3 regions of the Phyllobacterium sp. SYP-B3895 genome follow, and region 3 is predicted to be linked to each of the others. Evidence: riboswitches for the same ligand, from Rfam matches in the RefSeq annotation. Region 3 holds a riboswitch; each other region holds the start of a gene.
The links. Region 3 has a riboswitch for thiamine pyrophosphate ahead of thiC (phosphomethylpyrimidine synthase ThiC). Riboswitches for the same ligand answer to the same signal wherever they lie in the genome.

Region 1 (9,671 bases), on a different contig from region 3:
CCGGCGATGATGTCGATCCTTGGCGCGACTGCGGACGACATGGAAGAGATTCTGAAGAATCTCGGCTACCGTGCGGAAGCGACCGACGCCGCAGCGGTCGCCGCCAAGCTCGTCGAGTTCGATGCGGCCGCTGTGCCCGCGCCAGAAGCGGCTCCGGCTGCGGAAGGTGGCGCGGCCGAAGCAACGGCAGAACCGGTTGCAGCCGATGCTGTCGAGGCAGAGCCCGCCGCATCCGAAGCTACGCCGACGGCAGCTGAACCCGCTGCCGCACCGGCAGAGACCACGGCCGTCGCCAGCGCTCCCGCAGAACTGGCGGAAACTGTCGAGACTGCCCCGAGTGCCCCCGAAGAAGCGCCAAAGCCAATTCTTTTGTGGCGGCAGGCCCGTTTCGATGGCCGCGGCAATCGCGGCAATCAGGAAAAGCGCGGCAACGCCCGTGGTGCGGAAGGCCGGGGCAACAACCAGGCCGAGCAACGCAGCTCTCGTCCGGCAAACAACGAGAATGTGCGGCCCGAGCGGAGCGAGCGCAAGGAACATTTCCGTGGCAAGGGCAAGCCCGGAGGCAATGATCGCTTCAAGAACGAAGGCGGCAAGCCCAACAATGGCAAGCCGCAGCATGGCAAGCGTCCCGAGCGCGAGGAGCGGCCAGTCAAGATCGACATGGATTCGCCCTTTGCCAAGCTCCTTGCCTTGAAGGAGCAACTGAAAAAATAGGATGTCGGACCGCCAGCGCATCGACAAGTGGCTATTCTTCGCGCGGGTCGTCAAATCCCGTTCCCTCGCAGCGAAACTTGTCTCGGGCGGTGGCGTTCGGGTCAACAAGGACAAAGTCGACCAGCCGTCGCATGGCGTCAAGGCGGGCGATGTGCTGACGATTACGCTTGATCGGCGCATACTCATTTATCGAGTGCTCGATGGCGGACAAAGACGCGGCCCGGCCGAAGAAGCGCGCACGCTCTATGAGGATATGTCGCCGCCGCCAGTGCCTAAAGGCGATGTGAGCAAACTCGACATGCTGCCGAAACGCGACGCCGGCAGCGGGCGCCCGACAAAGCGCGAACGCCGGCAGGTGGATCGCCTGATGGATGGCACTGACGACGACCGCGACAATTGACGGCTCAATTGCAAGTATTGACGGCCAAGTCGAAATAATCTCCACCAAAGGCCGCACAGCTAAAATATCATTCCGCAATCTGCGTTAGCAAAGGATGCTGGTTGCTTGTTGACGGGCCTGCCCGGTGCGAAGAAAGGCGGCGCGCATACCTGGATTTGCCCTTGGCCAGGTCGGATGGAGTTCATTTCCGCGACTTAGACCTTTTACGGGGCGCGTTCTGGTGCCGCAGCCGATTTTCCCCTCTTGTCAGCCCGGCGCCAAATCGTTACCTCAACCGCTGACACACTGAGTGTGGTGTCTTCAGGAGCCTGCAAATGACTTACGTTGTGACCGATAACTGCATCCGCTGCAAATATATGGATTGCGTTGAGGTCTGTCCGGTCGATTGTTTCTATGAAGGCGAAAATATGCTCGTCATTCATCCTGACGAATGCATCGATTGCGGCGTGTGCGAGCCCGAATGTCCGGCAGAAGCGATCAAGCCGGATACCGAGCCGGGCCTCGATAGCTGGCTGCAGATTAACGCGGAATATGCCGACAAGTGGCCTAATATCTCGCAGAAGCGCGATGCACCCGCCGATGCGAAGGAGATGGACGGCGTCGAAGGCAAGTTTGAAAAATTCTTTTCAGCCGAGCCCGGCGAAGGCGATTGAATCGTTCCCGAATCCGGTGTTTGCAAGACTTGATTTGCTGCAATTTTCAAGACTTGCATTCTGACTATTTTTGAGCAAGTGCAGCAAAAAGTTGATTCTAATCACTTTTCATGTTATGGTCCTTTGATATGTTGATCATTGGACGTCAATTTCGTGGCGCTAAAGCATAAATCACCAATCGGCTAGATTTATTTCGGACCTAACAGTTCAGGGTGTGGTTGTTTGTGTGCCTCAGCCCGCTGGTTTGTCCGGATTGCTTTTGCGTGAACATATTGACGGCCGACAGACCGGTAATCCGGGTCCAGTGGTTGGTTCTAGCCGGTGCGTTTTGCCGGGCGCAACAAGGAGTTATTAAGCGAATGACAGCAGTTCAGCAGAAGAAAGCCGCCCAGCGTATTGGATTTAAAACGGGTGAATTTATTGTATATCCTGCCCACGGTGTAGGCCAGATCGTAAATATTGAAGAACAGGAAGTTGCAGGCCACAAGCTCGAACTCTTCGTCATCGATTTCCAGAAAGACAAGATGCGTTTGAAGGTACCGGTTGCCAAGGCGACTGCGATCGGCATGCGCAAGCTCTCCGAGACCGACTATGTCGATCGCGCATTGAAGGTTGTCCAGGGCCGCGCCCGCATCAAGCGCACCATGTGGTCGCGCCGCGCGCAGGAATATGATGCGAAGATCAATTCCGGCGACCTTATCTCGATTTCGGAAGTCGTGCGCGACCTTTTCCGCGCAGACAATCAGCCTGAACAGTCTTATTCGGAACGCCAGCTTTACGAAGCTGCGCTCGACCGCATGGCGCGTGAGATTTCGGCCGTCAACAAGATGTCGGAAACCGAAGCCGTCCGCCTGATCGAGGTCAACCTCGCCAAGGGCCCGAAGCGCGGTGCGAAGGCTGAAGAAGCCGATGCCGATGCTGATATCGCTGTCGAGGACGAACAGGAAGAAGCGGCGTAAGCTGTTTTTCATCGATCGTAAAAAGCCCGGCACAGCCGGGCTTTTTTTATTGTCATTCGCTGATGATCTTGACCTTGTCGCCGACGGAGACGGTGCCGCCTGGCGGCAGTGCATTGATCAGGCGGAAGAGATCGAGCTTGCGATCCGTCCCCATGATCTGATTGGAAAGGCTTACGAGCGTGTCACCGGGCTTGACGGTGACGACACGGATACGCAGCGGCTTGATGCTCGCCTTTTCCTGCGGGGTGAGCAGGCGGAAGCTCTGGATGACAGTCTGTGAAGCAGGGTTGAGCGCGGCGCTTCCGGCCGGCGCAGCGGTCAGGAACCGGTAGATCCGGTTGCCGGCGTTGACGACGAAGATGTCGAACTCCCAGCGGTCCGCCCGTGCCTTCGCCGTCGCTGCGGGCATGCCATTGAAAGTCGTCGCGGTGACGCTCGCATTGTCGAGCCCGGTGACCCAGCCACTGCGCATATAGTCGGTCATCGAAGGGTTGCCCGAGACCTGCGTTCCATCGAACCTGATGGCCACTTCGCCGGGGCCGGTTGCCATGACCGCATCGGCGCTGTTGTCGATGACAAAGCCTTCGGGCACCGTGAAGCTAACACCAAGTAGCGGGTGAACGAAGCTGCGGCCGCGGACAAAACCCTCCTCGGGCGTATCGCCATAGAGGATGCCGTCGATGCCTTGCAGGAACGAATCGCGATCGGTGGTGCCGACGCCGGGGGCGCCAACCCGCCGGGCGTGGCCGCGGGCAAGCTCGATGCGTTGCGGCGCGGACGGGTGGCTCGCCAAAAAGTCGAGACTTGCGTCCGTCGCCCCGGAAACGCTGCGGAAATCCGCATAGGAGGCCATGGATTGCAGGAAGCGAGCGGCGGCAAACGGGTCATAGCCTGCCTCGCCGATCATCTTGATGCCGATCGCATCGGCCTGCAATTCCTGGTTGCGTGAGAATTGCGCCATGCGCAGCTTGCCGCGAATGAGGGCCTCGCGGCCGGCGCTATCGTCCTGGAGAACTTCCGAGACGACACGCCCGGCAATCTGCGCTTCCTGTTCGCGCTGTTGCCGCTCGATGCCATGGTTGGCGATGACGTGACCCATTTCGTGGGCAATGACGGCGGCGAGTTCGGCGCTGTCATTGGCAAGCGCAAGCAGGCCGCGCGTCACATAGAGATAGCCGCCGGGCAAGGCGAAAGCATTGATGTTCGGCGAGTTCAGAATGGTGATGCGGTATGTATGGGTCGGATTGTCCGACACGGTGGTCAGGTTGCCGACGACCTTCGCAACCATGCGCTCAAGCTTGGCATCCTTGTACTCGCCGCCATAGGTTGCAAGGATGCGCGGATGCTGTTCGGCACTGAGCTTTGCCAGCCGGTCGTTCTTGCTGACATTGTCGACGGTGACGGGATTGGAGGAGGGGCCAATGGCGTCCTCCTTGGTCACGCTCAGCACCTGGCAACCTGACAAAAAGGCGAGCAGCAGCGTTGCCGACGCAAGATTCCTGCGGCGGGTGGCGGGAGGGAACCATCCGTGGCTCAATTGCAGATCGTGCGGACCCAGAATCATATCCTCGTTGTCATCGCGAAGCAGCAGACTCGCGTACCATCCTTCTTGCTATCCCGATGAACTGTCCTGAGCAAGAATTTCATGGTTTTTTCTTAAGTAAGCCAAGGCGTCGAAAATATGTCAAAGGTCAGAGTCTTTCGCACCGAGGTATTTCCGCAACAGCGATGGTCCCTGTTCGGATAAAAGTTTCTGTGCGGGTCCCTTGGCGGCGATCGTGCCATTGTCGAGAAAGACCAGGGTTGACCCCATGCGCAGCGCATCGTCAGGATGATGGGTGACCATGACGACGGTCATCGCGGTTTCGCGCTGCAGGGTTTCGATGAGGTCAAGCATTTCATGGCGCAGCGCCGGGCCCAGCGACGCAAAAGCTTCATCGAGCAGGAGTACCGGCCGCTTACGCACCAGAGCCCGGGCAATGGCGACGCGTTGGCGCTCGCCGCCGGACAGGGCTTCAGGCTTCCTTTGCTCCTTGCCGGCAAGACCGACCTTGCGGATTGCTTCCATGATTGCGGCACGGTCGGCGTCGTCAAGGCGCAAATCCGGCCGCCGGCCCAGCCCGACATTGGCCGCGACATCGAGATGAGCAAACAGATTATTTTCCTGAAACACCATCGAGACCGGCCGCTCAGCCGGGGCGGCGCGCGTCATGTCCTTGCCCTCGATGAAAATGCGCCCAGACTTGGCCGGCTCGAAGCCGGCGATGAGGTTGAGCAGCGTCGATTTCCCCGATCCGCTTGGGCCGATGATAGTGACGATGGAGGCAGGCTCGATGACAAGGTCGAAATGCATCGCCATCTCGCCATAATCGAAATCCACCGATTCGAGGCGGATCTCCGCGCCCTGCCGCGATCCCTCACTGGAGCGTTCAACCATCGCTACGCACCTCGCGTGTTTTCAGGCGGTTTGCCCCCCTGTCAGCAAGGATCATCAGGAGCAGGCACAGGCAGCCGAGTATCAGGGCGAGACCGGCCGCATCCTGAGTGCGGTAGCTGCCCATGCGCTGCAACAGGAGGTAAGGCAGCGTCTGTACAGCGTCATTTCCGAAAAGCGCGATCGTTCCGAGATCGCCGAGCGAAAGCGCCATTGCGAATGCAAAGGCAATCCACAAGGGCTGCCGCAATACCGGCCAGTCGATGAGGCGGAGCCGGTTCCATCCCCTGATGCCCAGTTCAGCGCAGAGCCGGTTATGGCGGCTCGCCGCCGTATCCCAGGCCGGTAGCAGAATGCGGTATGCAAATGGAATTGCCATGGCCGCATTGACGCTGACGACCATGAACGGCGCAAGCCTGAACGGGTCTACGAAATGGCGCGACAGGATGAACCACCCCGCTCCGATGACGATCGGTGGCACAACCATGATGAGGCTGGCGCCGAGGTCAAGGGCGCGTTCAAAAATGCCGGGCGTTCCGTAACGGCGGCGGTTTGCGATGTCCTCGCGTGCCGTAACGAGGACGAGCGAAATCAGCGTTGCGAGAAGGCCGGCGCCAGCGCCAAGGCCGAGGCTGGTTAGGATTGCCCGCCACACCTGCGTTTCGCCCAGCAGACGCGAAAGATCGGCAGAAAGACCGGAAACCACGGTGCCTGCCATGGGCAAGCCGACGAAGAGCACGCCAACGAGAATGAGAATAGAATCCAACGACCTTGAACCGGCAGAGGGCTTATCGAAGCGGCGGCCCGTCGTGCGCAGGCTGAAACCCTCCTCCGTAGGACGGCCGGCGACGCTGAGGAGCAAAAGTACCGCTACTGTAAGGGTCAGTTGCAACAAGGTCAGCGATACGGCGCGCGCGATATCGAAGTCGAAGTGGAGCGCCTGGTAAATCGCCACCTCCAGGGTTGTCGCGCGCGGCCCGCCGCCAAGCGTCAGCACGATGGTGAAGGACGTAATGCACAGCATGAAGATCAGCCCGGCAATGCCGGCAAGATTGCGCCGTATTACCGGCCACTCGATCAGGCGAAACTGCGCCCATGCGCGCATGCCGAGCTGCGCGGAGAGCTTCCAGTAATCTTCCGGAATTGAATCGAGGCTGGCTAGAATGAACCGTGTTGCCAGCGGCAGGTTGAAGAACACGTGGGCGATCAGAATGCCAGTGAGGCCGTAGATGTTTGGTATAGTTTCAGAGCCGGACTGCGCGAGCAGCGCAGCGAGAAGGCCGTTGCGTCCGTAAATGCTGGTGATGCCGAGCACAGCGACCAGCGCAGGCAGGGCTAGGGGCAGGGCGAAAAGGCGCAAGATCATCGGTCGCCCCGGAAAATCAGGATTGGCATGGAGGGCTCGGGCCAGCGGGATGGCAAAGGCGATCGAGAGCAGCATCGAGAGGACGGCCTGCAGCAGGGTGAAGCGGGCAACCCTCCACAAATAGCTGTCGAATGCAGCAAAGCCTTCGGTGTTGCCACGCAATGCCTCGCCCAGGAGACCAAGCAAGGCTCCGCCCGCAAGCAAGGCGAGAAAGGCCAGGGCGAATGCCCCGGCCCAAGATTTGAGGGAGGTGTTGGGCTTCAATGCGTTACAGGCTCATCGACGCCAGCCACTCGTCGATCCAGGCCTTGCGGTTTTTGGCGACTTCCTCCGGCGAGAACATCAGGGTCGTTACGGGCTTCACCAGCCTGTCGAAGGCCGGATTCAGCGGCGCGCTGGTCTTTGCCGCCGGGAACATCCAGTTGTTTTCCGGGATGGCGTCCTGGAAGGCGGGCGAGGTCATGAAGGCAAGAAATTCCTTGGCCAGCGGGTTCTTCGCACCCGTCGTGGTCTGGCCCGCGACTTCAACCTGCAGATAGTGGCCTTCAGCGAACGACGCCGCCTTGTAGCGCTCGGTCTTCTCGGCGATCTCATGATAGGCAGGAGATGTCGTATAGGAGAGGACAAGCGGCGCTTCACCCTTGGTAAAGAGGCCGTATGCTTCCGACCAGCCGGGCGTAACGGTCAAGACGCGGTTCTTGAGCTTGGCCCAAGCTTCCCCCGCGTTGTCGCCATAGACCGATTTTACCCACAGGAGCAGTCCGAGGCCCGGCGTCGAAGTACGCGGGTCCTCGATGACGATCTTCTGTTTCGGATCGCCTTCGACGAGGTCCTTGAGGCTCGCCGGAGGGGTCGTCAGCTTCTCCGTGTCATAAATGACGGCAAAGTAGCCATAGTCGAAGGGCACGAAAATATCGTCCTTGTAGCCACCCGGAATTGCTACGGCATTCGTATCGATGCCGTGCGGTGCGAAGAGGCCGGTCGCTGCCGCTTCATAGGTGAGGTTCGTATCAAGACCGAGAACAATGTCCGCCTTCGTTGCGGCGCCTTCGAGCTTCAACCGGTTGAGAAGGGCAACGCCGTCGGTCACGGCAACGAAGTCGACAGTGCAACCGCACTGTTTTTCGAAAGCCTCCTTTACCTTGGGTCCGGGGCCCCACTCGGCGGTGAAACTTTCATAAGTATAGACGGTAAGCTTGCCTTCGGCATTGGCACCCGCCGGGAAAGCGAGTGCCAGCCCACTGATCATGAGCGCAAATTTCAATAATGTTATTAGCGGCCGCATCGGCGCCTCCTTAGCTTGGTGTTCAAAAGGATTGGTGCGCCGGCTGTGATGCCGCGTCTAATCCCTCCGCCGGTACAAACCGGATCAGGTTCCGCGGGTTGGCAGGTGTTTCACCTTGTGCCTCTCAGCCTGTCATTTCTGGCAGGCACCCCGTTAGAGCGTTGCAAAGATTAAAGAAAAACATTGGTCGGCGCAAGCCGATTGCCCGTCTTGCGTGTGGTTGCGATCGCAATGCCGGCGGCCGGTTAATCCGCGCTGATTAACCCGGATTTGTGTGAAGCCATGCGCCCGCGAATCTGCTAGATTTCCCTTCAGAACAATAAGAAGACTAAGGGGGCAGAAATGTTCGAACTCACGGATGGGGCCATGCTGGTGGTCATCGCCATCGCCACGGCAATCGGGGCCTACATATTCTACGGTATCTCGCTGGTGCAGCTTACAGGGTTTTAGCGTTCGCACGCGTGCCTTTGCCCGGCAGCTTCATGTCACGCTGAACGACGCTATGCGGCGAGGGTGCCGCATGCTATGGCCGCGTCATGAGCAAGTTTGTCATTCTTCTCGGCGGAACCGTCAACGCCAATGATCGCCTCAGGGACCTCGTCGCCGGTGCCCGCGTCCTCGCGGCCGATGGCGGCATAGCCCATGCCGAAGCCCTCGGTCTCGAACCCGAGCTTTGGCTCGGCGATTTCGATTCGACGTCGCCTGAATTGGACCGGCGTTATGCGCATGTTCCCCGCTCGGTTTTCCCGGCTGCAAAGGATATGACGGACGGCGAGCTGGCGCTCAACGAGGCCTATCGGCTCGGCGCAACCGAGGTCATTCTGTGCGGGGCGTTCGGCGGTTCGCGCACAGATCACACGCTCCTGCATCTCACCATGGCGACGGCCCATGCGGCCGAGGGCCGCAGGATAATCCTCTCCAGCGGTGATGAAGAAGCGCATCCGCTGGTTGCAGGTTCCTACAGGTTCGATTTCCCCGAAGATACGCTCTTCAGCATTGTTGCATTTTCGCCATTGCACGGGCTTTTTATCGAAGGCGCGCGCTGGCCGCTGCAAAATATGGAACTTTCTTTCGGTTCATCGCTTACTGTCTCGAATTCGGTACGCGGAACTCTCCGGGTATCGCTCGATTCAGGTAAGGCAATCCTGATTGCTGCCTTGCAACCGGCGTCCGGCTTGTAAAAAAAAGCACTAGATGCAATTGTTGCAGGACAGCATTGGGGACGCAAGCTGTTGAAATTTGGTTCTAACAACGGGAGAGGTCTTCCATGTTGAAAAGTTTGTCCACGATTGCAGTCGCCGGACTCCTGGCGTTTTCGGCCGCCGGGTGCACCACGTCTGATCAGCGCGTCGCCGGCTATGGCGTCGGCGGTGCGGCATTGGGTGCATTGGCTGGTGGTGCAATCAACGGTGGCAAGGGCGCCCTTGCAGGTGCCGCAATCGGCGGTGCCGGCGGTGCTTTGGTTGGCGCTGCCACCAATAACAACAATAGCAATCGTTATTGCACATACGAGAATCGTTATGGCCAGCGTTATCAGGCTCCGTGCCGGTAATCGGTTAGTTCTTGCATAAGAGCAGGCCGGGATTTTCCCGGCCTGTTTTTATTTTGGGCCAGGGTGGAATAGCGCAGCAACGCTACTGATCGTAGGTGAGCCTGGTAGTCGACAGACCTTCCACCGCAGTCATACAACCCATGCCATCATCCTCGGGCTTGACCCAAGGACCCACTATTACGTGGCCAGCGATCAAGGCTAAAGTCGATCCTCGGGGCAGGAGCCCAAGGACGTCGACGGAGGGGCTCCGCCATAATTTGTTGGTAAGCGCGACGGAAAACTTTCTTCTGCCTTATTGGCACAGCAGG
Region 2 (9,671 bases), on a different contig from region 3:
GCATCCATGGCTTCGACCTGTACCGGCGTCACCACCTTGGCAGCTTCCTCGACAATTGCACATTCGATGAGTGAACGGGCACGCAGCAGTTCGAACGGACCTTCGAGGTCGTCCGAGGGGGCGAGCACAGGCTTTTCTTTCCGTTGATTGGTGACGTAAACGCCTGAACCCATGCGTATATGGATCAGTCCTTCGACTTCCAGCGCAATGAGAGCTTCGCGGATCGTGGGACGGGAAACACCAAGTTCCTCGGCAAGTTCGCGTTCGCCAGGCAATCGTTCGCCAACGGCGAACGAACCGCATTCGATCAAATCACGGATCTGTTCCGCGACCTGCTGATACAGGCGGCGCGGCTGGATCGCTGCGAACATCGGACCTCCCTGCACGGCTCCTCTCCGCGCATGACTGGTAAACTGGCCTTACCAATCATTAACTGATACATTGATATATATGTTGGAGTCAACCCGGCACAACGCGTCCCTCTATCTCAGGCAATTGTTACACATTGTATCGGAAAGTGATTGCCGTCGGCGCACGCGAACAAGCTAAGAGAAATCTCGATACTCAGACTTCTTCGACCGGTGACCAATGCTGCCTCAAAAACGATTGCCGCGCGCCTTCGCCGCCCTGAGCCTTGCCTTGGTTCTGGGTGCTTGCTCGACAACCGATCCGAAGCTTCCGACCGCGGCGTCGATCCCGGTTCCCGAGGCTGCGCCACGCGTGGCGGCAACTGACTCCCGGCCTTTAGCCAAGACATCCGACAAATCCGTCGATGGCCTGATCACAAAATACTCGGTCGCCTATGCTGTGCCGGAATCCCTGGTCCGCCGTGTCGTGAAGCGTGAAAGCCGTTTCAATCCCCAGGCACGCAACGGGCCCTATTGGGGGCTTATGCAATTGCTTCCAGCGACTGCACGCGGCCTCGGCCATGACGGCAACGCCAAGGATCTGCTCGATGCGGAGACCAACCTCAAATACGGGGTGAAGTATCTCGCGGGCGCCTATAAGGTGGCGGACAGCAATCCGGACCAGGCAGTCCGCCTCTATTCACGCGGGTATTACTATCAGGCCAAGCAGAAGGGCATGCTCGACGTGCTCGAACCTTCGGCAGAGCCCGTGCAGACCGCTCTTGTTGCGACGTCATCGGAAGCAAGCACGGCCCCCGCCGCGCAGGCGACGAGCGCCCTCATGACGCCGACGGAACTTGCCTACGCCGACAGCAAGGTGGTGTTTCCGGCGGTGATCCCGCTGCCCTTCGAGCGGCAGGATTTGCTGGCCTCAACGATCGTGCCTACCACCACCGGTGGAAATGGTGCACGGGTCCGCGCCCCCGCCCCACTTTGAGTTCACTGCCCGCGAGCATCGCTGACGTCACGTAATCCTTGGCGTGTGCCACGGCATCGGCCAGAATCTCGCCCTTGGCCAGTTCAGCCGTGATGGCCGAGGCAAGCGTGCAGCCGGTTCCATGGTCGTTATTCGTGGCGATGCGGGGGCTCGAAAACCATTCATGCGTTTTTCCGTCGCACAGAAGATCGCTGCTCTCCGGTCCGCTGCCATGGCCGCCCTTGATCAAGACTGCTGACGGACCGAAAGCCAGCAGAAGCTCGGCCTGGCGCGCCATTTCAGCCGCATCGCCTGCGACGGGCCGCCCGGTCAGCAGGGCCGCTTCCGCAAGGTTAGGTGTAGCGAGGGTTGCCCTTGGGAACAGCACCTGCCGCAACGCATCAATGGCTCCGGGCTCGAGTAGCCGATCACCGGACGTCGCGACCATGACCGGGTCGACGACGAGCGCCCGGTCCCAGCCACGCAGGCCGTTGGCGATGCTCTCGATCGCTGCTACGGCGGAGACCATGCCGATCTTGATCGCGGCCACGTCAATGTCTGACAGAACGGCATCGATCTGGGCGCTTATCATCGAAGGCGAGAGATTTTCGATTGCAGTCACGCCCTTCGTGTTTTGGGCGGTGATGGCCGTGATGACGCTCGCGCCGTAGACGCCAAGTGCCGAAAAGGTCTTCAGATCCGCCTGGATACCTGCGCCGCCGCCGCTATCGGAACCGGCGATGGTCAATGCGATCGCCGTCATCGCCGTACCTCGAGCGCCTTGTCCACGGCCTCGCGCAATATTTGCGCAGCAGCCTTCGGGTCGACCTGCCGGAAGATCGCCGAAATGACCGCTATGCCATCGGCCCCGGCTTCGATGGCCGGTGCGGTGCGCGCGAGATCGAGGCCGGCAATAGCGCCGATCGGCATGTCGGGCTTCTTCGCCCGAATGATCTGCGCCAGACGTTGATAGCCGTCAAAGCCGATGGGACCATCGGGATTGTGCTTGGCCGGCGTTTCGAACAGCCCGCCGATGCAGGCATAATCGATATCGCCAGCGATGGCGGCTTCGGCATCGGCCTCGTTCTTGACCGTCAAACCGATGATCGCATCCGGGCCGAGCAGACGACGGACGTCGGCGACCAGCATGTCCTCGCGCCCGACATGGACCCCGTCGGCGCCCGTGGCAAGCGCCACGTCGATCCGGTCGTTGACGACGAAAGGAACGCCGCTGCCAAGCAGCGCTGCCCGGATCGTATGCGCACGTTCCACCATCTTTCGGGTTGGCGAATTCTTGTCGCGATACTGGATGATCGTCGCGCCGCCACGCGCCGCAGCAAGCGCCAGAGCACCGAGGTCTTGCTCGCCGCCGATGGCGTCGACATCGACAATGGCATTCAGCCGGAAATCTACTGTTGACATGATCTTCTCTTTCATTAGAGCGACGGAGGTTGGGAGAGTTCGACGGCGAGGTCGCCGACGGCGGGGATCGATTTGATCAGCCCTGCTTCGTGCAGGAAGACACCGAGGCGTTCGTAGCGGCCGCGATCGAGAGCCGCCGGCCGTTTGGCGAAGCGTGGCAGCGTGTCCGTCCACGCCTGCCTGTTCAGCGGATTGTCGAGATCCGGATAGGCCTTGATGAAAATCTGCCAGCTCTCGTCCGGGTGATTGGTCAGATAGATCGCCCCCTTTTCGACAGCGCCGAGAAAGCGCGGCAGGCGATTGTCGGTGACGAGATCCCGGTGCGTGACGAAGATGAGTTCGTCATAGACCGGTACGCCGTGCTCCTCGGGGAAGAAGGCGCGGCCGCCATGACCCTCCTGGCCATCTGGGTCAGTTCGAAGTTGCGGTAGGCTCCGACCGTCGCATCGACCTGCCCGGCGATCAGCGAGGCCGAAAGGGCGAAATTGACGTTGATCAGTTCTACATCCTTGATGGACATGGCCTTCGGACTTGAGCATGGCGCCGAGCATCGCATCCTCGAACCCGGAGACCGAGAAGCCGACTTTCTTGCCCTTCAAATCCTTGAGGCTTTTGATGGGACCATCCGCCAGCGTCATCACCGTGTTGAGTGGCGTTTCCACCAGCGTCCCGAAGCGCACCAGCGGCAGGCCGGCGTCATGGTCGAGATAGAGATTGGGCTGGTAGTGAATGGCGACGTCGGCCTGCTTTGCCGCAACGAGTCGTGGCGGTGCGGCCGGGTCTGCTGGCGGCATCAGATTCACATCAAGGCCGGCATCGGCAAAGAATCCCTTCTCGCGCGCGATGACAAGAGGGGCGTGGTCGGGATTGACGAACCATTCGAGCAGAACCGTCAACTTGTCGGCGGCACTGGCAGGCGCGGTTGCGGCGCAGAGTGCAAGGCATATGGCGAGGATCGATAAGCGTGTGCGGAACATCAGTCGTCCTTTGTTGCATCGATGAGGGAGATGGTCATGTTTCTGGCGCCCAAGGGGTAAGGCGGCGGGTCAGGGCGTCGACGAGAAAGCGCAGGATCACGGTGAGGGCGGCGAGGATCATCAGTGCCGCGAACATGGTTTCGGTCTGCATGCGGGCATTGGCTTGCAGCATGACAAAGCCGAGCCCGCGCGACGAGCCGACCCATTCGCCAATCACGGCGCCGATCGGGGCAAAGACGGCGGCGACGCGCAGGCCCGATCCGAGCGAGGGCAAGGCACTCGGAACCCGAACGAGAAGCAAGGTCGCGAGCGGCGTCGCCTGCGTGAGCGAAGCCGCATCCAGCAGGTCGCGGTTGGTGCGCTGCAGGCCATCAGCGAAGGCAGATGCGACGGGAAAGAAGATGATGAGGCTTGCCATCACCACCTTGGAGGCAAGTCCAAAGCCGAACCATAGGACAAGCAGCGGCGCGATGGCAAACACCGGAAGTGCCTGCAAGACAAGGAGAAGCGGCCAGACGACATGGCGAAAGGCGGGAATGGCGGCGACAAGCAGCGCGATGACAATGCCGGCGAGCGCGCCGAAGGCCAGTCCAAGCAAGATCTCGATGAGCGTGATCGATGCGTTGACGCCAAGATATTGCCGCTGTTCGACCAGCGCCGACACCACCGCAGTTGGCCCGGGCAGAATGAAGCGCGGGGGCTGGAACAGCCAGACGGCCACCTGCCAGCAAGCAGCGACGGCGGCAAGCGCCGCGACCATGCGGAAAACAAGGCGCATGGTTGGCAGCTACCGCCGCAGTTCAAATGTCAGGATGTATGGCACGCTCTGGACTCCATTGCTTTTGGAGATCCGGTCATGCGCGAAGGTGAAGCTGAAAAGGCGCGAACTATGCTCAATTCCCGTTCCTACGCCGGCATGACCCGGATCAGGTTCAAGGGTCCAGCTCGACGCTATCTCAGCACTGTACAGTGCCCCCCTCGGAATGAAGCGATGATGGAGCGGCGCGAGATCAAAGTCAATCGCGCCGCGTCAGGTCCTAGTGGGTCAGGCGGACATTCTCGCCGTCGACCGATTTACAGGCGGCCGTGATCTTGTAGTAGAAGTCCTGGTTGGCCCAGCCGCCGCCGTCTTCCCACGCATGGCTGTGGGGCGTGTTGTCACAATTCATCAGGTCGTCGAGCGGCGGCTTGGATCCCACCGGCAGTTGGACGCCATCGACGAACAAATGGTTGACCGTGTTCGGATCGTCGGTTTTCAGCGTGGAATTGTATTTCGAATAGCCCGACTCATTTGTGGCAATGCAGTCGACGTATCGCGATTTTCCGGCGTTCTTGTCCTTGTAGCCGACATCGCAACCGTCATTTTTGATTTCCATCTTGAGGTACAGCTTGGTGTAGTCACCGAGATCGAATGTGATCGGAACATTGATATCCGGGTCTGTTTTACCGCCGCCGTTACCGTTGTAGAGGTTATGGTCGGTCGCGGTGTACTTGATGGTGCCGACGACAACGTCCTTGCCATTGCGCACGACGATGATCGAAACTTTCTTGAACCAGTAGCCCGTAACCTTGTCGATCGTGATCTTGGCCGTCGTCGGCTTCAACGGCGCCAGCGCCGTGGCATTGACGTTGATCGGCATGTTGTCCTTGTTGAGAACATGCATGAACAGGGTGCTGGTCTGGCCGCCAAGCGTGATGGAAACCTTTTGATTTTCCGTGCTGAAGTTCAAATTGATGTCTTCAGCGCGCAGGCCGAGATTTGCCTGGAGGAAGGCGCGTGCCCTCGCCTCGGCGGCCGCTTTGTTGGATCCGGTGAAAACCGAGGCTGCCGCAAGCGCCGCGGCGTCGGCCGCATTCTGCAGCCGCGAACGGTCATTGCTGGCGCGGCTGTAATCCACGGCAAGCCCTGCAAACCCCAGGAGCGGCACAAGCAGCAAACCGAATGTGATCGCGGTTGCGCCGCGGCGGTCTTTTATGAATTGACGTAGATAGTTCATGGCCCCACTCCAGTCGATGAGCGCAACCATCAGTTGTCCGGCGTAAATGACGGCTTATGAAATTCGTTCAGATTTTCACGATCTGCCCTGGAACGGGCGTCGGTGAAGAAATGCGTCTGCAAATGGTAAATGTTCGATGAAGCTGCATTAGGCGTTTTGAACGACAGGGCGGACAAAACCCTGGCTCGCAACAAGGAGGTTGCGCGTGTAGTCCTGCGTTACATGGCGCCGGGCAAGTTCCGACGCGGTGAGCCGTTCGACCTCAGCGCCATGTTGCATTACCATGAGCCGATCGCACATGTGCGTTACGACTGCGAGATCATGGCTGACCATGACGAATGTCAGCTTGCGGTCGCGGCGGATCTGTTCGAGAAGATTCAGCACCTCCGCCTGCACCGATGCGTCGAGCGCAGAGGTTGGCTCGTCCAGCAACAGGATCGATGGTTCGAGAATCAGGGCGCGGGCGATGGCGACACGCTGGCGCTGGCCGCCTGACAGCTGGTGCGAGTAGCGGAAGCGAAAACTGGAACCGAGCCCGACCTCGTCAAGCGCCCGCAAGATGCGCCGCTCGATATCGCCGAACCCATGCACGGCGAGCGGCTCAAGGAGCAATCGGTCCACGGTCTGGCGCGGATGCAGCGAACCGTAAGGATCCTGGAACACCATTTGCACTTCGCGGTAAAAGGCCTTTGTGCGCGATGCGCCGAGCAAATTGCCATTGACCTCGATCGTCCCCGCGGTCACGGGTGCCAGACCCGCCACGGCGCGCAGCAGCGTCGATTTGCCCGAACCGGATTCGCCGACGAGACCGAAGGACTCGCCGGGCACCACCTCGAGGCTGACGCCGCGTAGCGCGCGAAAGCGATTGAACGTCACTTCGAGATTGTCGATCTTCAGCGCCGGCGTCATGCTGCCCACTCCGGTTTGCGGTCGAGCGTCGGCAGTGGATGCCGGTCAGCACCTATTTCGGGCATGCAGTTCAGCAGTCCCTGCGTATAGGGGTGCTTGGCATTGCGCAGATCCGTCGCGGCAATTTCTTCGACGATGCGGCCGGCATACATGACGATGACCCTGTCGCAGAACGAAGAAACCAGCCGCAGATCGTGCGAGATGAAAATGAGGCCCATGCCCCTGTCGCGGACCAGATTGTCGAGAATGCCCAGCACGTCGAGCTGGACCGTAACATCGAGCGCGGAGGTCGGCTCGTCCGCAATCAGCAGTTCCGGTCCGGTGATCAGCATCATGGCGATCATCGCGCGTTGCCCCATGCCGCCCGATACTTCGTGCGGATGAAGATCGTAGACGCGCTCGGGATCACGTATCTGGACGGCGGCCAGCATATCGAGCGCGCGTCGGCGCGCCTCGCGCTTGCTGACCCTCTCGTGGGTCCGGAGCGTTTCGACGATTTGCCTGCCAATGCTCATGACCGGATTGAGCGAATATTTCGGATCCTGCAGGATCATGGAGATGCGATTGCCGCGCAGCGCCCGCCGTTCCTTGACGGACGTCTCCAGCAGCTCGATGCCGTCGAAGTTCAGGGTCTTTGCGGTGATGGTTGCATGCGGAGGAGTGAGGCCCATGATGGCGCGGCCGGTCTGCGACTTGCCGGAGCCCGATTCACCGACAATGCCGAGGCGTTCGCGCCCAAGCGTGAAGGACACGCCACGCACCGCGTCGACGGCACCCGTGCGGGTCGGAAACGTGACGCGGAGGTCGTCAACCGTCAGCATCGTGCTCATTGGTTGTTGCCTCGCGGATCAAGCGCGTCGCGCAGCCCGTCGCCAAGAAGATTGAAACCAAGGCTGACGATGAGGATGGCAAAGCCCGGCATGGCGGCGACCCACCATTGGTCCATGATGAAACGCCTTCCCGATGCGATCATGGCACCCCATTCGGGCAAGGGCGGCTGTGCGCCAAGCCCAAGAAAGCCGAGGCCAGCAGCGGTCAGGATGATACCTGCCATGTCGAGCGTCACACGGACGATAAGCGACGACAGGCAGAGCGGCATGATGTGCCGGAGCACGATGCGCGTCGGCGATGCGCCCATCAGCCGGACGGCGGCGATGTAATCGGAGTTGCGCACCGTCAGCGTCTCGGCGCGGGCAATGCGCGCATAGGGCGGCCACGAGGTTATCGCTATGGCGATAACGGCATTCTCAATGCCCGGCCCGAGGGCAGCGACGAACGCCAGGGCGAGGATGAGCTTGGGGAAGGCAAGGAAAATATCGGTGATGCGCATCAACACGGCATCGACCCAACCGCCGGCGTAACCGGCGATCGTACCGACGAGCAGCCCGATTGGCGCCGCTATGATCGCGACGAGGATTACTACATAAAGCGTCAGGCGCGAGCCATAGATGAGCCTTGAGAGGATATCGCGGCCCTGATCGTCGGTACCAAGCAGATAGTCACCGCCGGGTGGCAGCAGGCGGGCGTTGCGCAGATCGCCGGCAACGGGAGAATGCGGCGCCAGCAGCGGCGCGAAGGCAGCAACCAGCAGCAGGGCGATGATGATGGCGAGCCCGACAACCGCAAGGCGGTTGCTGGCGAAACGGCTCCAGACGAGATAGGCGCGGCCAAGTCGCGCCTGCGTCCGCGATTGCGGGCGGTCGCTCATCAGCCATTCGCGGCGCGTAAGGGGCCGCGACGTGTTGATTGCCTCTGTCATCGTGCGCGCGTCCGTGGGTCGAGGGCCCGATAAAGCAGATCGGACAGAAGATTGATGGCAACGAAGACCGTGCCGATGACGATGGTTCCGCCGAGCACCGCATTCATGTCGGCGTTCTGCAGCGAGTTGGTGATATACATGCCGAGCCCCGGCCATGAGAAAACGGTCTCGGTGAGGACAGAGCCTTCGAGCAGGCCGGCATAAGAAAGCGCAATGACGGTGACGAGCGGAACGGCGGCATTGCGCAGGGCGTGGCCCCAGATGATGCGCGTTTCGGAAAGGCCTTTTGCGCGTGCGGCAACAATGTATTCCTGCTCGAGTTCATTCAGCATGAAGCTGCGGGTCATGCGGCTGATATAGGCTAGCGAAAAATAGCCGAGCAAGGATGCCGGCAGGATGATGAAACTGAAGATGTTGCGGAACGCTTCCCAATTGCCCTGGATGACCGCATCGAGCAGATAGAAGCCGGTAATGGGCGTGAAGGTATATTCATAAACCACGTCGATGCGGCCGGGACCCGAGGTCCAGCCAAGCTTGGCATAGAAAACCAGCAATGCGAGAAGGCCGAGCCAGAAGATCGGTACGGAATAGCCGATCAGGCCAATGATGCGGACGAACTGGTCAATCAGGCTACCACGCTTGACGGCGGCGAGTACGCCGAGCGGAACACCGATACAAGCACCGATGAGCGTGCCCATTGTTGCAAGTTCCATCGTTGCCGGAAAAACCCGCCTGATATCGGTCATGACGGGGTTGGTCGTCAGGACAGAATTGCCGAAATTGCCCTGCAATATGCCCTTTATGTAGAGAAAGAACTGCTCATAGAGCGGCAGGTTCAACCCGAGCTCCTCCCGCACCCGTTCCACCACATGGGCGGGCGCACGGTCGCCGACGATTGCCAGCGCCGGGTCGATCGGTATTACCCGCCCGATGAAGAACGTGACCGCAAGGAGGCCCAAAAACGTGATGACTCCGATCAGCAGGAAACGTCCGACTGCCCAGAGAAAATTACCAGCCCAGGCGCCGGAACGCCTGGACTCCATTTGTGTGTCGGTACTGCTCATTGCATCAGCCCTTGGGGCCCGATCACTTTGATACGTTGAAGACGTAGTTGGTATCGAACGACGGTCCGAGCTTGAAGCCTTTGAGGTTCGAGCGCAGGGCCGAGACTTCCGTCTGCTGGAAGATCAGGACGAACGGGCTGGTCGCCAGCACCTTCTTCTGCAGATCCTGGTACATGGCGGCGCGCTTGGCATTGTCGCGTTCGAGCAGGGCAGCTTTGGT
Region 3 (9,671 bases):
CATGCCGGCGCGAAATGCGGCGTAGCCGGCCTCCGTCGCCTTGGCGAAGGCGCCGGCCATCGCCACCGGATCACCTGCCTTCGCCACGGCCGTGTTGAGCAGAATCGCATCAAAGCCGAGTTCCATAACGGTCGCCGCATGCGACGGACGGCCGAGGCCGGCATCGACAATCAACGGGACATCCGGAAAATGACCGCGCAGCGAGCGCAGCGCATGCAGGTTCAGCGGGCCTTGCGCCGAGCCGATCGGAGCGCACCATGGCATCAGCACCTCGCAGCCGGCATCGATCAGCCTCCCGGCGACGACAAGGTCGTCGGTCGTATAGGGAAAGACCTTGAATCCCTCGTTGCTGAGGATACCCGCGGCCTCGACCAGCGCGAAAACATCCGGTTGCAGCGTGTCGTGGTTGCCGATGACTTCGAGCTTGATCCAATCCGTGGCGAAGAGATCACGCGCCATCTGTGCCGTCAGCACCGCTTCCTTCGCCGAATGGCAGCCGGCCGTATTCGGCAGCACGCGCATGCCGGACGAGCGGATCAACGACCAGAACCTTTCGCCGGAACTTCCACCCGCCGTCTCGCGGCGCAAGGAAACCGTGACGACCCCGGTGCCTGAGGCCTTAATGGCGTCGAGCAGAATTGCCGGCGATGGGTATTGCGCGGTTCCGAGCAGCAAATGCGAATGAAGTTCGGTACCGTAAAGCGTCAGCATGGTCAGCCTCCCTGCCGCGGCGTCAGAATTTCGATGCGGTCCCCCTCCCGGAGCGCGCAGTCTGCACGCTCGGCCGAGCGGACGAGTTCGCCATTCAGCGCTGTCGCAAGCCATTCGCCCTCGAACTCCAGCTCGCTCAGCAGCGCGTTGAGGAATTGCGCCCCGACCTCACGCGTTTCACCGTTGACGATGAGTTTCATTGCGCCTTGTTCCTTTCATCGAAAATCATGTCCGCAGCCTGCCGCGCCATGGCGGGAGCAAGCAGGAAACCGTGGCGGAAAAGTCCATTGATGCTGATTGCGTTGCCGTTGCGGACGACGCGCGGCAGGTTGTCGGCATAGGCCGGCCGGATACCGGTTCCAGTCTCCACGATCTCAGCCTCGCCAAAGGCGGGATGGAGGCTATAGGCGGCATTCAGCAGTTCCATCATCGAGCGCGCCGTGATCGGCCCGGTCGCATCGCTTTCGATCATCGTTGCGCCGACCATGAAGGTCTGTCCTGCCCTTGGCACGATGTAGACGGGAAAGCGTGGATGAATGAGCCGTATCGGCCGTGACAGGGCAACGTCCGGCGTGCGCAAAAGCAGCATTTCGCCGCGCACGCCGCGAATGTTCGCGTCCTGCGTCGCGCGGCCGACACATTCTATGGTCCAGTCGAAGGCCGACCGGGCCGACAGATCGGTTTCGAAAGAGACACCGCAGGCGGCAAGCTTTGCGGCAAGACCGATCAATGCGTGGCGAGGATCGAGATGCGCTTCGCGGGGGAAATGAAGCCCCTTGTGAAAGCGGCCGGAAAGGTCGGGCTCAAGCGCCGTGATCTCTACTTCATCGATCATTTCGAAGCCGGACGTGCGCGCGCCAAAGCGGTCGAGTTCCTTATGGTCGCGCGCCGGGGCGAGGACCAGCGTGCCGTTCCGGGTCACGCTGCCGGGCAGTGCTTCCTCCCACCAATCGGCTGCCCCTCGTCCAAGCTCGACGACGGCTTGCTCGGCGCTTTCCCGTTCGCAATAGGGCGCGAGCATACCGCCGGCATACCAGGATGCGGCCCTTAGGCCTCCGGGCGCTGGATCGACCACGGTCACCTCGATACCGCGCACCATCAGTTCATGCGCAACCGCCAGGCCGGCAACGCCAGCGCCTTTGACAAGCACCGCCATGGGATCAGCCGCCATTTTCCAGCGGCATATAGAGATCGCCGCCCTCGCGGAATTTCGCCGCCATCGCCGCCATGCCTTCCTTCTGAGCCTCCGCCCTGATTTCGTGCGAAATGCGCATCGAGCAGAATTTCGGCCCGCACATCGAGCAGAAATGCGCCACCTTGTGCGCTTCTTTCGGAAGGGTCTCATCGTGGTAGAGGCGCGCGGTTTCCGGATCGAGCGACAGGTTGAACTGGTCTTCCCAGCGGAACTCGAAACGCGCCCGCGACAGCGCGTCGTCGCGCAGTTTCGCCGCCGGATGGCCCTTGGCAAGGTCGGCCGCATGGGCGGCGATCTTGTAGGTGATGACGCCGACCTTGACATCGTCCCGATTGGGCAGGCCGAGATGCTCCTTGGGCGTGACGTAGCAGAGCATTGCTGTGCCGAACCAGCCGATCATTGCCGCGCCGATGCCCGAGGTGATGTGATCGTAGCCGGGTGCGATATCTGTCGTCAGCGGTCCTAGCGTATAGAATGGAGCCTCGCCGCAAACCGCGAGCTGCTTGTCCATGTTCTCCTTGATCTTGTGCATCGGCACGTGGCCGGGCCCTTCGATCATCACCTGACAATCCTTGGCCCAGGCGATCCGGGTAAGTTCGCCGAGCGTCTCGAGTTCGGCAAATTGCGCCGCATCGTTGGCATCGGCGATCGACCCAGGCCGCAGCCCGTCGCCCAGGGAGAAGGAGACATCATAGGCGCGGCAAATATCGCAGATTTCCGCGAAATGCTCGTAAAGGAAGCTTTCCCTGTGGTGATGCAGGCACCACTTCGCCATGATCGAACCGCCGCGCGAGACAATGCCGGTCACCCGGTTGACGGTGAGCGGGATGTAATGAAGCCGCACCCCGGCATGGATGGTGAAATAGTCGACGCCCTGTTCCGCCTGTTCGATCAGCGTGTCGCGAAAAATCTCCCAGCTCAGATCCTCAGCGATACCGCCCACCTTTTCCAGCGCCTGATAGAGCGGCACCGTGCCGATCGGCACTGGCGCGTTGCGGATGATCCACTCGCGAATATTGTGAATATTGCGCCCGGTCGAAAGGTCCATGACCGTATCCGCGCCCCAGCGCGTCGCCCAGACCATTTTCTCGACCTCCTCGGCCATCGAAGAGGTGACGGCGGAATTGCCGATATTGGCATTGATCTTGACGAGGAAATTGCGGCCGATGATCATCGGCTCGAGTTCCGGGTGGTTGATATTGGCCGGGATGATCGCCCTGCCTCGCGCGATCTCGTCGCGCACGAATTCGGGCGTCACATAGTCCGGTATCGCTGCTCCGAAGGATTGGCCGTCGCGCACCAACGCGTTCCTCGCCGCCTCGCGCCCAAGGTTTTCGCGAATCGCGACAAACTCCATCTCCGGCGTAACGATCCCTGCCCGCGCATAGGCGAGTTGGGTAACCGCACGGCCGTCCCTGGATCGGCGTGGCCTGCTGAGGCCGGAGAAAGCCGGCGTCAGGCGTTCGCCGGTCGCAAAGCCATTATCGGCGGGGAGAACGTGGCGGCCGTCATAAACAATCGTGTCGCCCCTCGCCTCAAGCCAGGCCTCCCGCATGCGTGGCAGGCCCTGCGCAATATCGATCGTCACGAGCGGATCGCTATAGGGGCCGGACGCATCATAGACGGTGATATTGGGCTCGCCCGCCGTTGGATGCACGGCAACTTCGCGCATCGGTACGCGCAAATCCGCATATATGCGCCCGGTCTTGTAGACCTTCGTCGATGCCGGGAGTGCGCCGGTCGAAACGATTGGAGTAATTGCGGTCATCATCAGGTTCCTTTGCTCCGCGAACGCTCAAAAACGCCCGCCAGTTCAAATTGCCCGCATGCCATTATGGCCATGCAGGCGCGAAACCCAGTTCTGTGCCGGAAGGATGAAAGGCTTGTGCGAACTACAACAGGAGATCCCTGGCCCGCGCAGACTTTTGCACCGTCCCTACGCCAGTATGAACTGGATCAGGTTCAACGGGTCACTGCGCTTGCCGATGGCCAGCAGTATCTCAGCCCCTTGTCGGGACCCCCCTGGTGAATGTCTCTAAGAGACCCGCCTGCAACGCTGTTGTCAAGCGGGTCAATACGTCAGATCAAGCGCGCAGCGGCTTCAGGGCCTCTGCCCACTTGGCAAGCTCCGCCAGCATTGTCGCCGCGCTGCCCGTCATCGATTCGGTAGGCTGGAAGACGCCTTCATCATCGATGAACTGCTGATACGAATGCACGGCAACGCCATCGGGAATCGGCATCATGCGCAAGCCCGCAACCAGCCCTTTTACCGACTCGACCGAACGCAAGCCGCCGGATACGCCGCCATAGCTGACAAATCCGGCCGGTTTGTAATTCCACTCCTTGGACAGGTAAATCAAAGCGTTGATGAGCGATGGCGGAGCAAAATAATCATATTCCGGCGTGACGAACACGGTTGCGTCTGCCGCATCGACGAGGCTGCTCCAACGCTTGGTATGAGCCTTTTCATATTTCTGCATGCGGGGATGATGCGGTTCATCAAGGAGAGGCAGATTGATCTCGGCAAGGTCGATCAGCGCGGTTTCGAACCGGGCATCCAAGCTGGCAAATTCATGAAACCACTTTGCGACTGCCGGGCCGCCACGACCGGGGCGTGTGCTGGCAATGATAATGTTGAGCTTGAGCGCCATATGCTTGTCTCCATGATGCATGACTGAATGCCCGCATGAATAGGCAGGCTGTGGGGCCGCGCAAGGAGGCACTTTCTGGAAACCGCCCAAGTGATGATCCCTGCCGACCATACAGGGCCAGGAAAAAACGAAACCCGCCCCGGCAAGGCCGTGCGGGTTTTCTCGCTTTAAAAAATGACCGGACGGGCCGGTCACCGACTATCGGTTGAAATCGCCACCGCTATTGCCATTCGGACGCGGCGGGCGTTCCTTCTTCTTCGGCCCTGGCAGGAGGCCTTCGCGCTGTGCCTGCTTGCGCGCTGCCTTGCGGGCGCGGCTGACGGCTTCAGCTTTTTCACGGACACGGCGCTCGGACGGCTTTTCGAATGCCTGGCGCGCCTTCATTTCGCGGAAGAGTCCCTCCCGCTGCATCTTTTTCTTCAGGACCCGGAGGGCCTGTTCAACATTGTTGTCTCGAACGAGTACTTGCAATCGTTTTCCTTACCCATGCTTGCCTCGTCTTGCGCAATAGCAATTGGCTACAATCAGACAAGCGTTTGAAGAATTGCCCCTGTGGCAATCCGGAGAAGCGCGGACTTTATGCATTTCCGCGCCAAAAATCCAGCCTGCCCGAGCAATTTACTCGGGCTTTGCTGCAAAGAAACCGCCTTTTGCGGCAGGATGGTGACAACCGCTTCAAGAATGGCGCACATTGAGGTGCGCCAAAGCGAATCAGAGAGCGGCGGTGATGATGATCTCGACCTTGTATTCGGGCGTTGCGAGCTTGGCTTCGCCGGTCGCGCGCGCGGGCGTATTGGCCGGATCGACCCAGCTATCCCATACGGCGTTCATCTCGCTGAAGTCCTTCATGTCGTCGAGCCAGATAATGGCCTGGAGCAGCTTCGACTTGTCGGTGCCGGCCTCCTTGAGCAGGCGATCGACGGCCGCAAGCACATCCTTGGTCTGCTCGGTAACGCTCTTGCCCGGGCCACCGACCTGGCCGGCAAGATATACCGTGTTGCCATGGATAACGGCCTGGCTCATGCGTGGACCAACTTCAATACGACGGATGCTCATGGGAAGTCTCCTCTAGCGTTTGCCGGCAGGTTGAGCCTGCCTCGCGTACATGAAAAAAGGGCCATGCGGCCCTTTTTTCGAAAGAATGGTGGGCACAGTAGGGATCGAACCTACGACCCGCTGATTAAGAGTCAGCTGCTCTACCAACTGAGCTATGTGCCCGTCAGCCGCTGTGACGACCGAAAGTGAGGGCTCTATAACGGGGCATTTCCTGCCTGTCCAGCCCTTCTTGAAAACTTTATGACGGCCGCGCACAGGAACAGCGCAAGGCAGCATATCAAGCAAAAAGACGGCCCTCCGCGATCTTGACCGCCGAACCGCCAATACGCGCGCTAAGGAGCTTCTCCTCGGCAATATCCAGCTCCAGTTGCAGGCGCGACGGCCTGCCCATCTCGTGGCCCTGTTCGATCGAGAGCCGCAGCACTCCGTCAAGCGGCCTGTCGAAGGCGTGGATGGCGCCGGCAAAGGCCGCCGTCGCCGAGCCTGTCGCGGGATCCTCGTAGGTGCCGTCATCGCTGACGAACATGCGCGAATGGAAATGGCTGTCGTGCAGGATAGTTTCGCGGCAATAGCAGTAGACCGGCAACTGGCGATGCCCGATGGTCGGGGCAACATCCTTCATGGCCGTCTGGTTGATGCGGATGCGGCCGGCCGATTCGAGACCGTGGACCGGGACCATCATGAATGGCACGCCCGCGTCCCAGATGCTCGGCACATGATTTTCGAAGCCGATCTCCCGCGGTTCGAGCCGCAGCGCGTTGGCAATTGCGATCCTGTCGTAATTGTAGGGTATCTGCACGGGAAGCTTCGGCAGGTCGAACTCCGCAAAGGCACCGCTCGCGGTAAGCCGGACGCCGCAGCGGACCGGGCCAACCTGCTCCTCAAGAATGATCAGTGCGTCCTGGTCCTCCTCGACGGCGCCAAAGCGTCGTTGCGCCAGTGAAATCGCCGTGCCGACGGTCGGATGACCGGCGAACGGCATCTCATAGTCCGGTGTGAAGATACGCGCCCAGGCCGTATGTGCCGGATTCTTGGCCGCAAGCACGAACACCGTTTCGGAAAGGTTGAACTCCCGCGCAATCTTCTGCATTGCCTCGCTGTCGAGCCCATCGGTATCGTGGACGATAGCCAAGGGATTTCCCGCCAGTACCTTGTCCGTAAAGACGTCGTAAACTTCGTAGTTCCGGCCAGCCATTTGCGTTTCTCCCCGCGTGAATGCCGCAGAAATTAGTGGATGGTCCCGCTCATTCAAGCCAAAGCTTGTGACGGTTACATTCTGGACGGGTCCGAGACCCGAAAGCTTACGCTCTTGTGGCGCAAGCTCAAGACCGGCCGAAGTGCCAGTCTGCAAAGGCGCGGAATGTCGGAGGAGTCGCCTCGCGCATTGCACCGGCGCCGGAAATCGCAACGATGTCATCGAGTTCCGGATCGTTTTCCGAGGCAATGTGCGCGCGGATGCGATCGAGAATGGTCGCGGCGGTCAGATCGAAATAGTGGCGGCGGAACAGCGCAATGCTGCGGTTTACGGTTACGAGATACAGGGCATCGTCCCTGCTTGCCGCCCGCGAAAGATCAATGCCGGTTTCCTCTTCGACTTCACGCATCATATTGCCGTCGATATCGATATGGTCGCCGACGACATCGTCCTCGTCGAAGGATCCGGCTGGAAAATAGATGCGGCCCGCGGCCGACGTCGAAGGCGCCATGCGGCCGGCGATCAACCTGTTGTCGCTGGAAACGATGACGCCCACGCCAAAAATGTGCAAGGGCTTTTCGACGGAAGCATTGCCCTTCCAGTGCATCATCGTTGCAAAGCGCGTGCGGTGATATCGCGCGCGGAAATCGCCACCCGCAACCGATGCCTCCTCCGCCATGAAGAACGGACCATTGAACAAGGCAGGGTTGTCGGCAGTCGCGCGCGACCAGTTTGCCGCAATATTCGCGCTGTTCTGCAATTCATAGGTCAGAGGTGCGCCGTCGATGCGCACGGTCGCGCTCTTCAGCGGAATGACGACGCCTTCCGGAATATCCAGCATTGTTCAAACCATATCGAGAGTGACTGCCACCGGGCAATGATCACTGGCCTTGGGCCGGTCCCAGCCAGTGCGTGGAAAGCGATCGACCTCCTGGCCGGGCGGAAAGATTGTCCGGTGCGGCTGGCCGTTGCGGATGATGTCGGGGAGAACCTTGCCGTTGGAACGGGCAAGCTCCGGCGAGGCCAGGATATAGTCGAGTTGGCAAAGATGCCGTTCCTGCGGGCCGCGCGTATGATAAAGCGTCCAGCGGTCCATGATCGGCCGCCTCTCCACCAGATTTTCGCAGAACCCGCCCTCGAGCAGGACGTCGACACAGCTGACCGGGTCGTTGACGGGGGCAAACGTATAGCCGCTCATGGAATCGCCGCCGATCACCACCCGCTCGCGATAATCGTTGAAATCGCCGCAAATCACCCAATGCTTGTCCGCCGGGCCGCCACTTGCCGCAAACTTTTCGCTGATGATGCGCCGCACGGCCTTCGCCTCTGCGAGGCGGACCGGCATGGTCGATGTTCGCCCGTCGAGACCATTGCGCGGCGAGCCCATCGATTTGAAATGGCAGACGAAGAGGCTGAGCGGCTTGCCGGCGATGCGCACATCGATCTCCAGGCAGTCGCGCTTGAAAATGCGCTCATTGGCGGTGATCCCAACAAGGCCGAGCTGCGGATCGTAAAGCCCGAAATCGTCATAGGTCACATGCGCGTGGCTGGTCATGGAAACGAATTCGATCGGCTCACCATGGCGCGTCTGGTCGCGCAGGAGCACGGCGACATCGATGCCGCGGCTGTCATTGCCTTCGACCATGTATTTGTGGCGGTAGCCCTCGCCCACCATTTTGAACAGGTAGCCGAACTCGAAAGCATTCAGCGCGCCGATATTGTCGACTTCCTGCAGGCACAATATGTCGGCATGGGTTTCGGCAATCGCCAGCGCCGTCAATTGGCGCGTATCGTCCGCATGGGCAATGGCGCGGGCCTGTTCGAGCTGCCTGAACTGCGCCTCGTCCTGAATCTGAAAGAGCTGGAGCGAACGATCCATGTTGAGATTGTTACGGAACCCGGAAAAATCGAACCGGCTCATCAGGTTCTCGACATTGAAGGTAGCGATGCGGACGGGCATGCGGAGGGGTCCAGGTTGAAACCATTCGGTACAAAGCAACGTTGCTTTTCAGGAACCTAATCGGGTTCGGCGATGACCACCAGTGGCTATCGTGGCGCTTCGCTCCTATATTGTTGTGCGAATGGAAAGACCGGACAAATGAAAAACCTCCCAATTGCCCTCGCCATCTGCCTCGCCGCGACGACCTCGATGAGCGTCGCATCGGCACAGGAAGTGCAGACCTATCGCCCGGCGCCGCGTGGCCTCGACGTCATCCCGCGCCAGCCGATCATCCTCAAGAATGGTTCGCCTGCGAATATTGCCTCGCCTGATTGTACGGGTTCGTCGCGCTGCTACGATTTTCGCGTTCGCCGTCCGGTCGGGCCGTCCGGACCGAGCCAGGTCGAACGCTGCCGCGCGCGTTACCAGTCGTACCGCCCTTCCGACAACACGTTCCAGCCGTATAATGCACCACGGCGGCAATGTGATCTGTAATTGCAGAGCGCGAAAAGGCCGGCGGATCGCTCCGCCGGCCTTCCTGCTTCAGACGATAATGTCTTAGTTCTTGGCCTTGTCGACCAGCTTGTTCTTGCCGATCCACGGCATCATGCCGCGCAGCTTTTCGCCGACTTCCTCGATCTGGTGGGCGTCGTTCATGCGGCGGATGCCCTTGAAGCGCGATGCGCCGGCCTTGTATTCCTGCATCCAGTCGGACGTGAACTTGCCGGTCTGGATATCTTTCAGAACACGCTTCATCTCGGCCTTGGTCTCGGCGGTGATGATGCGCGGACCTGAGACATATTCGCCCCATTCGGCCGTATTCGAGATCGAATAGTTCATGTTGGCGATGCCGCCTTCGTAGATAAGGTCGACGATCAGCTTCACTTCGTGCAGGCACTCGAAATAGGCCATTTCCGGCGCATA

Region 1: linked by a shared signal. The riboswitch ahead of thiB (thiamine ABC transporter substrate binding subunit) and the one ahead of thiC (phosphomethylpyrimidine synthase ThiC) in region 3 are both predicted to bind thiamine pyrophosphate.
Region 2: linked by a shared signal. The riboswitch ahead of GF108_RS01600 (ABC transporter permease) and the one ahead of thiC (phosphomethylpyrimidine synthase ThiC) in region 3 are both predicted to bind thiamine pyrophosphate.

The regions. Positions count from the first base shown of each region.
Region 1 covers NZ_WJIG01000001.1:1,062,470-1,072,140, forward strand. The annotation lists gene GF108_RS05095 (helicase-related protein) at 1-714, shown strand, start outside; gene GF108_RS05100 (RNA-binding S4 domain-containing protein) at 716-1,114, shown strand; gene fdxA (ferredoxin FdxA) at 1,429-1,767, shown strand; gene GF108_RS05110 (CarD family transcriptional regulator) at 2,127-2,726, shown strand; gene GF108_RS05115 (M48 family metalloprotease) at 2,779-4,290, opposite strand; gene thiQ (thiamine ABC transporter ATP-binding protein) at 4,411-5,163, opposite strand; gene thiP (thiamine/thiamine pyrophosphate ABC transporter permease) at 5,156-6,790, opposite strand; gene thiB (thiamine ABC transporter substrate binding subunit) at 6,795-7,775, opposite strand; TPP riboswitch at 7,856-7,974, opposite strand; gene GF108_RS05135 (thiamine diphosphokinase) at 8,348-8,992, shown strand; gene GF108_RS05140 (hypothetical protein) at 9,079-9,363, shown strand.
Region 2 covers NZ_WJIG01000001.1:316,600-326,270, forward strand. The annotation lists gene GF108_RS01575 (FadR/GntR family transcriptional regulator) at 1-371, opposite strand, end outside; partial or broken gene GF108_RS22300 (transglycosylase SLT domain-containing protein) at 769-1,089, shown strand; gene thiD (bifunctional hydroxymethylpyrimidine kinase/phosphomethylpyrimidine kinase) at 1,292-2,086, opposite strand; gene thiE (thiamine phosphate synthase) at 2,083-2,745, opposite strand; partial or broken gene GF108_RS01595 (ABC transporter substrate-binding protein) at 2,760-3,722, opposite strand; gene GF108_RS01600 (ABC transporter permease) at 3,757-4,500, opposite strand; TPP riboswitch at 4,609-4,711, opposite strand; gene GF108_RS01605 (TadE/TadG family type IV pilus assembly protein) at 4,760-5,719, opposite strand; gene GF108_RS01610 (ABC transporter ATP-binding protein) at 5,867-6,628, opposite strand; gene GF108_RS01615 (ABC transporter ATP-binding protein) at 6,625-7,458, opposite strand; gene nikC (nickel transporter permease) at 7,455-8,387, opposite strand; gene GF108_RS01625 (ABC transporter permease) at 8,384-9,451, opposite strand; gene GF108_RS01630 (ABC transporter substrate-binding protein) at 9,474-9,671, opposite strand, start outside.
Region 3 covers NZ_WJIG01000003.1:563,405-573,075, reverse strand. The annotation lists gene GF108_RS15335 (thiazole synthase) at 1-711, opposite strand, end outside; gene thiS (sulfur carrier protein ThiS) at 714-911, opposite strand; gene thiO (glycine oxidase ThiO) at 908-1,867, opposite strand; gene thiC (phosphomethylpyrimidine synthase ThiC) at 1,872-3,674, opposite strand; TPP riboswitch at 3,822-3,940, opposite strand; gene GF108_RS15315 (NADPH-dependent FMN reductase) at 3,991-4,557, opposite strand; gene rpsU (30S ribosomal protein S21) at 4,756-5,028, opposite strand; gene GF108_RS15305 (RidA family protein) at 5,269-5,613, opposite strand; tRNA gene GF108_RS15300 (tRNA-Lys) at 5,700-5,775, opposite strand; gene GF108_RS15295 (PhzF family phenazine biosynthesis protein) at 5,891-6,808, opposite strand; gene GF108_RS15290 (NUDIX hydrolase) at 6,936-7,649, opposite strand; gene GF108_RS15285 (endonuclease/exonuclease/phosphatase family protein) at 7,653-8,768, opposite strand; partial or broken gene GF108_RS22480 (BA14K family protein) at 9,120-9,242, shown strand; gene ilvC (ketol-acid reductoisomerase) at 9,306-9,671, opposite strand, start outside.